Regions from separate parts of the Alkalibaculum bacchi genome, predicted to be linked through region 2. Evidence: riboswitches for the same ligand, from Rfam matches in the RefSeq annotation. Region 2 holds a riboswitch; each other region holds the start of a gene.

Region 1 (4,261 bases), on a different contig from region 2:
TAGCTAAAGTATTGATAATTTTGACAACTCCTCTTGTCATTGCTGGGTCTAAACCGGCTGTTGGCTCATCAAAGAGTATAACTTGTGTATTTAGAGCTATGACCCCAGCAATGGCTACTCTTTTTTTCTGCCCATAACTGAGGTAGTGGACGGCTTTTTCTTTAAAATCATATGCTTCGGTTTGTATTAAGGCGTCGTCTACCCTACGCTTTACTTCATCTTCAGGTAATCCAATATTTCTCAAGGCAAAAGCTACATCATCATAGACATTCGAGTGAAATATTTGTTTATCTGGATCTTGGAAAACCAAACTCACCTTTTGACGATAATCGTACATATATTTTTTATTATACTCTAGTGGTTGCCCATTAAAAAGAATGATACCCTTTGTAGGTTTTAATATGCCCATTAGATTTAAAAACATAGTAGATTTTCCTGCTCCATTGCCCCCAATAAGAGCGATAATTTCACCATTATTTAAGTTAATTTCTACATCTTTTAAGGCCATGGTATTATCTTCATATTTATAAGTCAAGTGCTCTGTTCTTAACATAAAAGCCTCCTTGCATGTCTTTGGTGCTTTACTTAAGCTTGCATTATCTTTTTATTTTCCTGAAGAGATCATATATATAGATTATGGCAACTCTCTAACCTATACATGAAAATCTCCATCATATAATTTTACTTCTAGTGAAATGCTCAATTCTTCATATCTATTCATCATTCTAGTGAAGAGACTTACAATGAGCAAAGATATAGATCTATAGGATGTCCTTAGATTTCCATATCCAAATTTCAAATATATAGCCGTCTGCATATCTTTGTATTCTTCTAAGAACATCATTATAAACCTATAAATGAGCATAACCATCTCTAATACTACAATTGGCACTTTCATGCTCTTTAATATTTTTAATAGCTGGTTAATGGGCACGGTTAAGGCAAGAAAATAAGTGGAAGAAAGACAGGCTAAGGCTCTAAAAAACAAGATAAAACATTGATTTAAAGAAGACTGCGTTATGCCAATGTAAAATCCTCCTACAGGAATATTATAAAGAAAAACATGTGCACTCTTTGATACAGAAATCAAAATAGTTACTAGGCTCAATAACAAAAAGGATGAAGGTATCATAAAAAACTTAAGATAACGATTAAGTTTTATGCCTGCAAATTGAACCAGTACAAATCCAATAAGGAGAAACATACCAATGTACATAGGTATGTTCTCAAAAACAATTGCTGTAAATAGCAAAATCATTGCTGCAACAAATTTGATTTTTGGATTTATTTTAGTCAACTTGTTTGTATAAGCGATTTTATCGACTTGTAACATGGATTTTTCTTTCCTTTTTTCCTTTATTATATCCTATGTAATATGCGATGATCCCTGCACCTAATGCGGCTTGTGAAGCAAAGAGCAGAGATTCAATTTCCCCACTGGCTGGCTCCATAAAGCTACTAAACCAAGGTTCATAATCAGGGTTAATAACAGTAATCATTTCTTCTGCCTCACCGTCAGCTCCACCAAACTCAGCATCATTTGTAATGACTAAAGGTACAATGATTAAAACTAGTAATGCAAATACTAGTATGATTTTAGTTGAAATTTTCATTTATTACATCCTTTCCTTCATACTCTACGACTTTGTCGTATACTAAAGCAGTGATGATTCCCTCTGCTGCTGCAATGGGGATTTGAGTAAGAGCAAAGATGCTTAAGAATTTAAAAATAGATACTGCTATACCTCCTACTGGATCAGGGAAGGCCACACCTAATTGCAAAGAGGTAACTACATAAGTAGCTAAATCTCCCAATGCTGCTGCTGCAAAAACAGAAACGCCTGCATTCACATTGTTCTTTCGAAGTAATTTAAAGATTCCATAAGCTACAAAAGGACCAACTACTGCCATAGAGAAAGCATTTGCACCTAATGTACTAATACCGCCATGGGCTAGTAATAGAGCTTGGAATAGTAAAACGATTACTCCTAGTACAGTCATAATAGTTGGTCCAAATAATATAGCTCCCAAGCCTACACCAGTAGGATGTGAACAGCTGCCTGTTACAGAAGGAATTTTTAAAGCGGATAATAAAAATACAAATGCGCCTGCCAATGCGACTAAAAGTTTCTTATTTGGTTGATTTTTAAATATAAAATTTAATCTGCGCACTCCAAGGACGAAAAATGGTATAGCCACAACTGTCCAAAACAGTGCCCATCCTTTTGGAAGAAAGCCTTCCATAATATGCATCGCCTGTACGTCTTTTACGCTAAACATTACTAAAGAAATAAGAGCGTACATAAAAATTGCAGTGTTGATTTTTTTGATTTTAAGTATTTTCATTAAAATTCTCTCCTTGTTTTATTTAAAGCGGAGGGTGCTCCTAAATATTTTTAGTTATCTAGAAATCCAAGAAGTTTTTACACCTCGAAAAAAATAACCAGATCTACGTGAGATCTGGTTAATAAAAACAATGTTATCCAATTACGGTAACAAACCTCCCTCCGAAGCTTTACACATTCTCCAATCTAGGCAGGTCTCCTGACTTTGAATCATCCTACTTCCCTAATCCTTCCCACATCAACAGGTGATGTAGTGGAGTTGCCTAGGGGTTCGTCATCATTTACAGTAGCGGGGGCTGTAGAGGAATTGCACCTCTTTCCAATTTAATCATAATAAACCTAAATTTGCATTATTCAGTTGTAATTGCCTTTATAGTAACATAAATGTTTTTTATAATCAAGTACTTGTTTTCAAAAGGGTTTTTATTTATGCAAAAATAAACAAATTGACGCAAGATACTGGGGTGTGTTAATATTGTTATCGCAATATATAGACAATTTCGGTACTTGAAAAGAATAGGATAATCGCTTAATAGTTTTTCCTATCAATCAAGAGTCAGAGAAACAAATGAAGGAGAATAGTAATGATAACAAAAATCGTAAAACGTGATGGCAGAGAGGTTCCTTTTAATTTAGAGAAGATCTCTAATGCAATCTTTAGAGCAGCAAGTGCTAAAGGAGGTAGAGACTATAATACAGCACTTTCCCTAGCGGAAGCTGTAGTAGAGTACATAGAAGAGCACACTTATGGAAAAATACCCACTGTAGAAAACATACAAGATGCTGTAGAGAAAATTCTCATTGAAAAAGGCCATGCCCGTACTGCAAAAGAATATATACTCTATAGAGCTGAAAGAACTCGTGTACGAGAAATGAATACTCGATTGATGAAAGTATACAGTGATCTCACATTCAAAGAGGCTAAAGACAACGACATGAAGCGAGAGAACGCAAATATTGATGGAGATACTGCAATGGGTACCATGCTTCGATACGGTTCTGAAGGTGCAAAGCAGTTTTATGAGATGTTTATATTAAACCCTGAGCATTCTAAAGCTCATAAAGAGGGCGATATCCATATACACGACCTAGATTTTCTTACTCTGACTACTACTTGTTGCCAAATTGACATTGAAAAGTTGTTTCAAGGTGGATTTAGTACAGGACACGGATATATAAGGGAGCCAAATAATATTCAAAGTTATTCTGCTCTGGCCTGTATCGCTATCCAATCTAACCAGAATGATCAACATGGCGGACAAAGTATACCAAATTTTGATTACGGAATGGCTCCAGGCGTGCGAAAGAGCTATAAAAAACATTATCTGCAAAATTTATCAAAATCTTTAGAGTTGTTATATAATTTACCTAATATTTGGGATACTGTTGTAGAGATTAGTCAAAAAATCAAAAGCACCTATAAACTTACTCCAACGATGAGCAATTACGAGGATTATCAGTATTATGAAGCAAAACTACTAGAAGATTACTTTGAAGATAAAAAGCTTATTTTGAAAGCACAAAATTTTGCCATAAAAAGCGCAGAAAAAGAAATCGATAAGACTACTTATCAAGCTATGGAAGCCTTTATCCATAATTTAAACACTATGCACAGCCGAGCTGGTGCTCAAATTCCTTTTAGTTCCATTAATTACGGAATGGATACTTCAGTAGAAGGAAGACTTGTAATAAAAAACTTACTGCTAGCTACAGAAGCTGGACTTGGCAATGGTGAGACGCCTATCTTCCCTATCCATATATTTAAAGTTAAAGAAGGCGTTAATTATAATTTAGGAGAACCCAATTATGACTTATTCCAATTAGCTTGTAGAGTCAGCGCCAAAAGATTATTCCCTAATTTTTCTTTTTTAGATGCTCCTTTTAATGCAAAGTATTACAAAGAAGGCCATCCTGAA
Region 2 (4,261 bases):
CTGTTGTGCCATCACCTCTAAACAAATATCCTGCATAAGATTATTCCTAAAGACTAAAACTAATATAAATACAAATTGATATAAGGAAGGGAATAAGATGGATAACAACAAAAATAGGAAAAAGGATAGAGAAAAGAGCAATTCAGAACTCAGAAAAATGGAACCCAAAGACAATGAAGATGTAGGGATAATCAATGGTATTAAAATAGGTACTCATGACGGAAAGCACGAAAAAAATACGAAGTAGATAACTTTATTACAAAGCAGAATCTCTAGGACTATAGAAGGTTCTGTTTTTTTGTAGAATAATATCAAATAAAGTATGAATTGTAATCAATATGTGGCTAATAAAAAATATTGTAACAAAAATGTAATAAATGTTTGTCAAAAAGTTGAATTAATGTTACAATAAAAAAGTCATAAATTACGTGTCAACGGATAGCAAATTTGATGGAGTGTAATCACATGGAAAATCAACCAAAAGGGCTGAAAGAAAAAATAAACAAGCTCAGCCTGAAGAAAAAAGCTCTACTAGCATCTGGCATCATCACAGTTGCGACGGTAGTGGGGATATATGCCTATGAAAGCAGCTTCTCTTATGAATTGGTCTTGAACAAGGAATCGGTAGGTATAGTAAAGGAAATGGAATACGCTGAAAATGCTTTATTAGCTGTTCAAGAAAAAGTAGATGAAAGCCACGGAGAAAAAGCATATTACAGCGAAGAAGTACAGTACAATAAAGTGAGAGTAGAAAAGGACAAGCTTCTTAGCGAAAAACAACTAGAAAAAAGCATATATGAAAATATTGATATTTATAAACCCGCTGCTATACTTATGGTAGACGGGGAGGAAAAATTGATTTTAGAGGCAAAAGAGCAGGTTCAAAATATATTAGAAGGTATTAAAAAGCCCTTTGTAGAAGAATTAAAGAGTAAAGATGTAGAATTAGTAAATGTAGATTTTAATCAAAAGGTTGAAATTGTAGAAAAAGACGTTTTAGTAGAAAATATTCTTAAACAAGAAGAAGCTCTTTATCAAGTAAATCAAACTCAACCAAAGACTTATAAAATTGCCTCGGGTGATTCTGCATGGACGATTTCTAGATCTACAAATACACCAATTACTAATTTAGAAAAAGCCAATCCAGACAAAAACCTTGAAAATTTAATGCCAGGAGAATCTCTTAACTTAGCTTCTAAAGAATCATTTATCGATGTAAGTGCTACGGTAAAGAAAATTGAGACGAAAGAAATTGATTTTGAAGTAGAAGAGAAAAAAGATTCATCCATGTATATTGGAGAAACAAAAGTAGAACAAAAAGGCGAAAAAGGATCAAAAGAAATTACCAAATCTATTACATATATAAATGATATTGTAGAAAAAGAAGAAATCATAAAAGAAGAAATCATAAAAGAGCCAGTAAACAAAATCGTATTAGTAGGAACAAAGGTAAGAGCAGTAGCAAGTGCAAGTACAAGTGCAAGTAGAGGAGGCAGCGGCAAAGCCGCTCCTACATACAATGGAGATTTAGGATCAGCCATAGTAGCTACTGCAAAACATTACATAGGAATTCCATATGTATCTGGAGGTTCAACACCATCAGGTTTTGACTGTTCAGGTTTTACATCTTATGTGTATAGACAATATGGAATAAGCATACCTAGAACTAGTGGTGGTCAAGGTGGTTTAGGTGGATACGTATCAAGATCAGATCTAAGACCAGGAGATATCGTTGTTTTTCCAGGGCATGTAGGAATTTACGTTGGTGGTAACAGCTTTATACATTCACCAAGACCAGGAAAATCGATTCAAATATCGTCGCTAGATGGTTATTGGTCATCAAGATTCCAAGGCGGAAGAAGAGTATATTAATAAAAAAACTGCAATCTGAGATTGCAGTTTTTTTATTAATAATTTAGAAATACTCGTATGTGGGGCAATAATTAAGCCGCTGTATATACTAATCGCTTATAATTTAAAATAACAAAGGTATTTTCCTCTTGATAAGTGTAAATCATTGGGATATAATAAAGAAAAGAATATTTTAACAAGTGCCTCTTAAGAGGATAATAGGGAATCAGGTGAAAGCCCTGAACGGTCCCGCCACTGTAAACGAGTAGCAAATTATCGATAAACCACTGTTTCTTATTAAAGAAATGGGAAGGGAGATAAAAAGCGTTGATCCGTTAGTCAGGAGACCTGCTTGTTAATGAATTGTGCACTCTCTAGGAAAGAGTAAACATTTGAGAATGATGGAAAAGTTCTCAGCCTTATTTGGCTGAGAACTTTTTTTGCGTGAAACAACGAGCAAAGCGAAAGCTACGCTTTCGCAGTAGATATGGGATGCAACAGCCAAATGGCTTGCCAATTTGGTTGTGGAATCACAATCTACATAAATAAAACTAGACAGAAAAACCCATCTCGCTTGTAAGCGAGTTATAATTTTCCTGACCACCTAACCACCTGACCACCTTAAACACGCCAATCCATTATTTCTTAACTGTTACGATGACACAACAATGAATTTATCCAACAAAAATATCGAAAGGAGTGTAAAAATGTTTCAAATAGGAATCGATATGGGCGGAACTTTTACAGATTTTATTGCTATAGGAAATGAAGAGTTTAAAACTGTCAAAGTCCCTTCAAATAAAGAATCCCCCATACAAACAGTACTAAGGGGGTTAGAAGAATTAGCTACTAATTTTAATATGCCATTAGGAGAGTTTCTTTCAAAAACCCATAAGCTAGTTCATGGAAATACTGTAGCAATTAATGCCTTGCTTCAAAGAAAAGGGGTAAAGACAGCTTTAATCTCTACAAAGGGATTTACGGATACATTAGAAATGAGGCGGGCCAGACTTGATAATCAATGGGATTTCTTTTCGCCTATTCCTAAAGTCTTAGTTCCTCGCCATTTGCGCCTGCCAGTATCAGAAAGAGTAGATTATAGCGGAAAAGTATTACAAGAATTAGTACAAGAGGATTTAGAAGAAATTCTAGAAAAGTTGCAAAAAGAGAAAGTAGAGTCTGTTGCTGTTTGCACTCTTTTCTCCTTCATGAATCCTTCCCATGAAAAAGCCATAAAGGAGTACATAGAAGAGAGACTTGACAATGTATTTGTGTCTGTATCAAGCGAAGTATCGCCAAAGCTTGGAGAGTACGAAAGGGTTTCAACAACTGTGCTTAATGCTTATTTGACTCCACTAGTGTCTCGTTATCTTGATGAATTATCCCATGCTCTTAAAGAGCGCGGGCTTAAAACAGACATTCTATTAGTTCAAAACAATGGAGGTTTAGCTCATATATCCTATGCTAAGGATTTTGGCGTAAAAGGATTGTTTTCAGGTCCAGCTGCAGGAAGTAGCGGTGCAAAAGCATTAGGGGAGAGAGTATTAGAATCAAATCTTATCTTAGTAGATATGGGAGGAACCAGCTTTGATGTAAGCTTAGTAAGCGATTATGAGATTAAAATTATGCCAGAAGCTGTCGTAGGAGGATATCCAGTAAACTTACCTCTTGTTGATATCGAATCCGTAGGCATTGGTGGGGGGAGTATTGCTAGTATAGGTGTAGGCGCAATGCTATCTGTAGGTCCACAGTCTGCGGAATCTTACCCAGGTCCTGCTTGCTACGATAGGGGTGGTGAAGAACCTACGATTACAGATGCAGCTTTAGTTTTAGGCTTCATTGAAGAGGGAGATTTTGGTGGCAAAACGATGAAAATCAGAAAAGATCTTGCAGCTCAAGCTATTGAAGATAAAATTGCTAAGCCTTTGCATATGAGTGTAGAAGACGGAGCGTACGGAATATATCAAATTGCACTGGCCAAAATGGTCGATGCGGTTCATCTTATGACGATTCAAAAAGGACATGATCCAAGAGATTTTGCACTCTGCGCAGTTGGAGGAGCATCTCCAATTTTTGCTTGTAATATTGCAGAGGAAATTGGCGCTAAGATAACGATTATTCCTGCTAATGGAGAAGTCTTTTGTGCTCAGGGAATGCTCGAATCTCAAATTAAATTAGATATGGTACAAAGCATCGTTCAACAACTAGCTCAAGTACATTTTGATGAAATCAACAGCACTTTAAAGGGATTAAAAGAGGATGCGACTTCTCAGCTAAAAGCTCAAGGTCTTTTAGCAGAAAATCTTACGTACAAATTTCTCTTTGAAATACGATACGAAGACCAACATCACACATTGCCTGTTCAGTTTAAAGGAGAAGAATTAGATGAGCACAATATAAAAGAGCTTCT
Region 3 (4,261 bases), on a different contig from region 2:
GATCAGATACAGATTCCAGGAGATAGCAGTGAGTGGATACGTTTTTCAGTATCTGCAGCACCTGAATAGGAGTCCCGAAATCCGATAAGATTTCCATACATACTGGCGCAGTTTTGTACTGCCCGGATTTCGCAAACTGTTTCAGTTCATTTAAGTTTGGCTTTACCTGCATAATATTTGCTCCTTTTCTATCTGCCAGGGAAATAAGAATAGCTTAGCTACCAGCGGCTAGTCTTCAGTCATCAGTGTTAGGGTCAAGTCTTATGGGTCAAAGATTTGGCCCTAACATAGGATGACTCAAGCAGCAGCTAGGGTCAAAAGTACAACTTTCCTATTACATAAAAAAAACGCCCCTGACAGAATTTTAATTCTGTCAAGGACGAATAAATCGCTATCCGCGGTGCCACCTTGATTTACGGAAATCCCGTACTCTTTTCAGGATACCATCATATCCCTGGCCACTTACGCGTGCCGGACGTCGCAGAATACTCAGATCGAAACCCTTTGACTGCGCCCTCAGCGGTCCATTTGATGACTTGTTTTCCGCCCGATTCTCAGCAACACGGACTCTCTTTGGGATCATGATCACCGTTATCTCCGCTTCAACGGTTTGCAACAGAATAGCACGATTTGTCCGTGTTGTCAAGTGGTTTATGATAAAAGTCATTTTGTTTCGCTTACAAATTTATATAGTTGGGCGGGTATGCGCTTCGCGCAATGATCAATTTAGAATTGAGAATTAAAAAACGCCAAAGGCATTTTTTAATAATCTCCTGTAGTTACTCCAGCCGCTTCATAAGTAGCCATTTCATCGGCCACTCTTAGTGCTGTATCTATTGTTGGGAACATAAGAGCCGCTCCTGTTCCTTCTCCAAGCCTCATATTAAATGCAATTCTTGGTTCTAGTCCTAATTGCTGTAGTCCGATACGACAACCTTTTTCTTCTGAGCTATGGGATGAAATCATGTACTTTGTTGCCACTGGTGCAATCTGAGCTGCTGTTAATGCTGCAGCTGTTGAAATAATACCGTCTAGAATAATTGGTACTTTTTTATAAGCTGCTTCTAATATTGCTCCAACTAATGCAGCAATTTCAAGTCCCCCAATCTTTGCAAGAGTGCCAACAGGGTCTTTTATATCGATATTATTGATTTGAATTGCCTTCTTAATTACTTCTTGTTTATGTATTAAAGCATCATCTTTTATTCCTGTTCCTCGCCCAGTTACTTCTTCAATAGAGCAGCCTGTAAATACGGAAATAAGAGCTGAACTTGGTGTTGTATTCCCTATTCCAACTTCCCCTGTAGCCAAAAGATTTATGCCAGAATTTATAGCATCTCTAGCAACTTTTGCACCTGTAAAAAGAGCTTGAAGAGCTTCTTTTCTACTCATTGCAGGTCCTTTAGCCATATTATCCGTGCCATTTTTTACTCGACTAGCCATGAGTTCTGGTGGATTTAGTGGACCAGCGATTCCGATATCTGTTGCGATAACGTCTCCTCCTCCACTTCGAGCGATAATATTGACTCCCCCGTTTTTATTCATATAAGCATAAAACAATTCAGCCGTAACCTCTTGAGGTGCAGCGCTTACTCCTTCAGCTACAACGCCATGATCACCTGCCATTAAAAGTACAGCTTTTCCTGTGATCTTAGGTTGAGCAGTGCCTTGAACTCCTGCAATTTGTTGAGCAATATCTTCTAATACCCCTAAGCTTCGAAGAGGTTTAATCTTAGCATCTAAACGAGCTTGCATACCTGCAATAGATTTTTCGTCTAACCCTGTAATATTACTTGTAAGCTCTTGTAATGCACTTTCAAGTTCTGCTTCACTTGCACTTTTCACATCTTTCAAATTATGAAATTTTTCGTTGATTGTATTCATTTTTATATCTCCTCCAGATTAGAATTATTATTAGATTGTGGCAAAAGCTAAATAATCAATCTTCCTCGGTCGCGACGCTCGCCAAATGAAAGCATAGCTTTCATTTCGTATCCACGAGACTCCTCAGTCAAATCGGCAAGCCGTTTGCCTGTTCCGTCTCATGTCTACTGCGAAAGCTATGCTTTCGCTTGGCTCGCTGTTTCACGAAAAAAAGTCCCGCCACAATAATATTATTTATTGTGGTCGGGACTTTGCCGTCATCTCCGCCGCTTCCCATTTCAGGAAAGGCTTCTCAATCTTAGGCAGGTCTCCTGGCTTTGACTCAAACGCCCTTTCGCCCCTTCCCAGCATTAGCCAGTGGTTAGCGTGAGCTCGTCATTACAGTGGTGGGTCCGCACCGGACTTTAAGCAGTAGAAATCTACAAATCTTAAATTTATGATTTCCTTACATAAGTTCGCCAACAACTCCTTCGTCGTAGGGCGAACTAATACCGGTTTCCCTATTCTCCTCATATGAGGCACCTAAAATTGCTTACATATTTTAATTTATTTATATTATACCAAATGGATTAAAATAGTCAATAGTGTGACTTTAATTTCTATCTATTTAGTTTAAACTCCTCTCTCATTGACAGCAATCTGCAACCTGTTTGTGATATAATTATTAATATTAAATAAAAAAGTGAGGCAGATACTATGATTACTCAGGAAGAAATTGAAAAGAAAATTACGGAATATCCTATATTTGAGTACGCATTTTTTGATACAAATGAATTAAGTTTTTACCCTAATGTAAGAACCATATGTGAAGTTCAATGTCCTCAATATGGAAAGTCCTGGTCCTGCCCACCAGCAGTGGGTACATTAGAAGAATGTAGAGAAAGGTGCTTAGCATATAAGGACGCTTTTATCTTTAGCACCGTTTCAGAAGTAAAAGATATACTCAATATGGAAGAAAGCCTTTCAACAAGAGGCGAACACATTGATATTGTAAACCAAATAAGAAAAGATGTCTTTCCTAAGGATGAGAACATATTAATTTTGACAGCAGAATCCTGTAGCATATGTGAAAAATGTACATATCCTGATAGCCCTTGTAAACACAAAGATAGGATGTATCCTTGTATTGAAAGTCAGACCATAATCGTAACGGAAATATGCGAAAATTACAATATGTCCTTTTTAAACGGTCATAATATCATCACCTGGTTTTGCTTGATTTTATACAACAAAAAGTAGCCATCAGCAACCAGCAATCAGCCACCAGTGCTCTTGGACTAGGCTTCGGTGGTCAAAGACACGTATCAAGCTAACTACCAGCTCCAATCCAAGTATTCTAGATTCCTCATAAGCTATTTAACACTAGAATCATTATTAAGTAGTAACCAATATTTCGTATAATATCAAATAACTAATAAAAAACCAGCTCTACTGGTTTTTTATTAGTTAAGATGTAAATACTAAAATTTAGTGTTCATAGATTTCTTCTTTTACAGCCAAATGGTTCTTTTCCTTAACCTTGTTTAAGTAAATAATATACCACGCAACCAAAACAATTCCCTTAATCACACTGCTTAAACTTACACTCCACCACACACCAGTAACACCTAGTACCGCATTAGATGAAAGAAGGACTGCTGCTGGAATTCTAAGACTTGTAAAAACAATGCTCACAACAGAAGGAGGTACTGTTTTTCCTAATCCATTAAATGCACCAGCTGTTGTAATTTCTAAGCACATAAACAATTGAGAAATTCCAAGTATTTTCAAATACTTGACTCCATAATAGATGGCTTCTTTTTCAGACAAAAATATGCTAAATATTGGCCTCGCACCAAAAATCAGTAAAACCGTAGTAATAAGTCCTATAGTCGTCATAATCCTCACGGCGATATGATAGCCTTTATTGATTCGATCCCACTTTTTCGCTCCATAGTTTTGACCTACAAAGGCCGCTAAAGCTGTAGAAAAACCATTCGCTGTATTCCAAGATATGGATTCTATTTGAGATCCTATTTGTTGTACTGCTACAGGTACAGGACCCCACTGAGCTATAAGTCTTGCAATGATCATAGATATAAAAGTAAAAAGTCCATTTTGCAACGCAACTGGTAGACCCAATGTAAATACTTTTTTTAGTATATTCCAATTAGGTACTTGAAAAAAACCCACTTTAGAGGTATAGGATAATTGAGCTTTAACTGCCTTAAACAAGAAAAAAGTCACAATCATTTGTGCAAAAACCGTGGCAATTGCTGCACCTTCTACTCCTAAAACAGGAAATGGTCCTATTCCTAAAATCAAAAGGGGATCTAGAATAATATTTGTAATAACGCCTATGACATTAATATAGAAAGGCGTTCGACTGTTTCCATGC

What was found. Region 2 has a riboswitch for cobalamin ahead of DES36_RS07870 (hydantoinase/oxoprolinase family protein). Riboswitches for the same ligand answer to the same signal wherever they lie in the genome.
Region 1: another riboswitch for cobalamin. It lies ahead of DES36_RS03595 (energy-coupling factor ABC transporter permease); the one in region 2 lies ahead of DES36_RS07870 (hydantoinase/oxoprolinase family protein).
Region 3: another riboswitch for cobalamin. It lies ahead of cobT (nicotinate-nucleotide--dimethylbenzimidazole phosphoribosyltransferase); the one in region 2 lies ahead of DES36_RS07870 (hydantoinase/oxoprolinase family protein).

What each region holds. Positions count from the first base shown of each region.
Region 1 is NZ_QNRX01000003.1:201,677-205,937, forward strand. It holds gene DES36_RS03580 (energy-coupling factor ABC transporter ATP-binding protein) at 1-553, opposite strand, end outside; gene cbiQ (cobalt ECF transporter T component CbiQ) at 653-1,333, opposite strand; gene DES36_RS03590 (energy-coupling factor ABC transporter substrate-binding protein) at 1,317-1,613, opposite strand; gene DES36_RS03595 (energy-coupling factor ABC transporter permease) at 1,597-2,346, opposite strand; cobalamin riboswitch at 2,518-2,703, opposite strand; gene DES36_RS03600 (anaerobic ribonucleoside triphosphate reductase) at 2,930-4,261, shown strand, end outside.
Region 2 is NZ_QNRX01000009.1:16,346-20,606, reverse strand. It holds gene DES36_RS14805 (hypothetical protein) at 98-247, shown strand; gene DES36_RS07875 (NlpC/P60 family protein) at 466-1,872, shown strand; cobalamin riboswitch at 2,033-2,221, shown strand; gene DES36_RS07870 (hydantoinase/oxoprolinase family protein) at 2,559-4,261, shown strand, end outside.
Region 3 is NZ_QNRX01000005.1:71,102-75,362, forward strand. It holds gene trpE (anthranilate synthase component I) at 1-172, opposite strand, end outside; gene cobT (nicotinate-nucleotide--dimethylbenzimidazole phosphoribosyltransferase) at 763-1,884, opposite strand; cobalamin riboswitch at 2,169-2,425, opposite strand; gene DES36_RS04995 (DUF2284 domain-containing protein) at 2,581-3,123, shown strand; gene DES36_RS05000 (MATE family efflux transporter) at 3,352-4,261, opposite strand, start outside.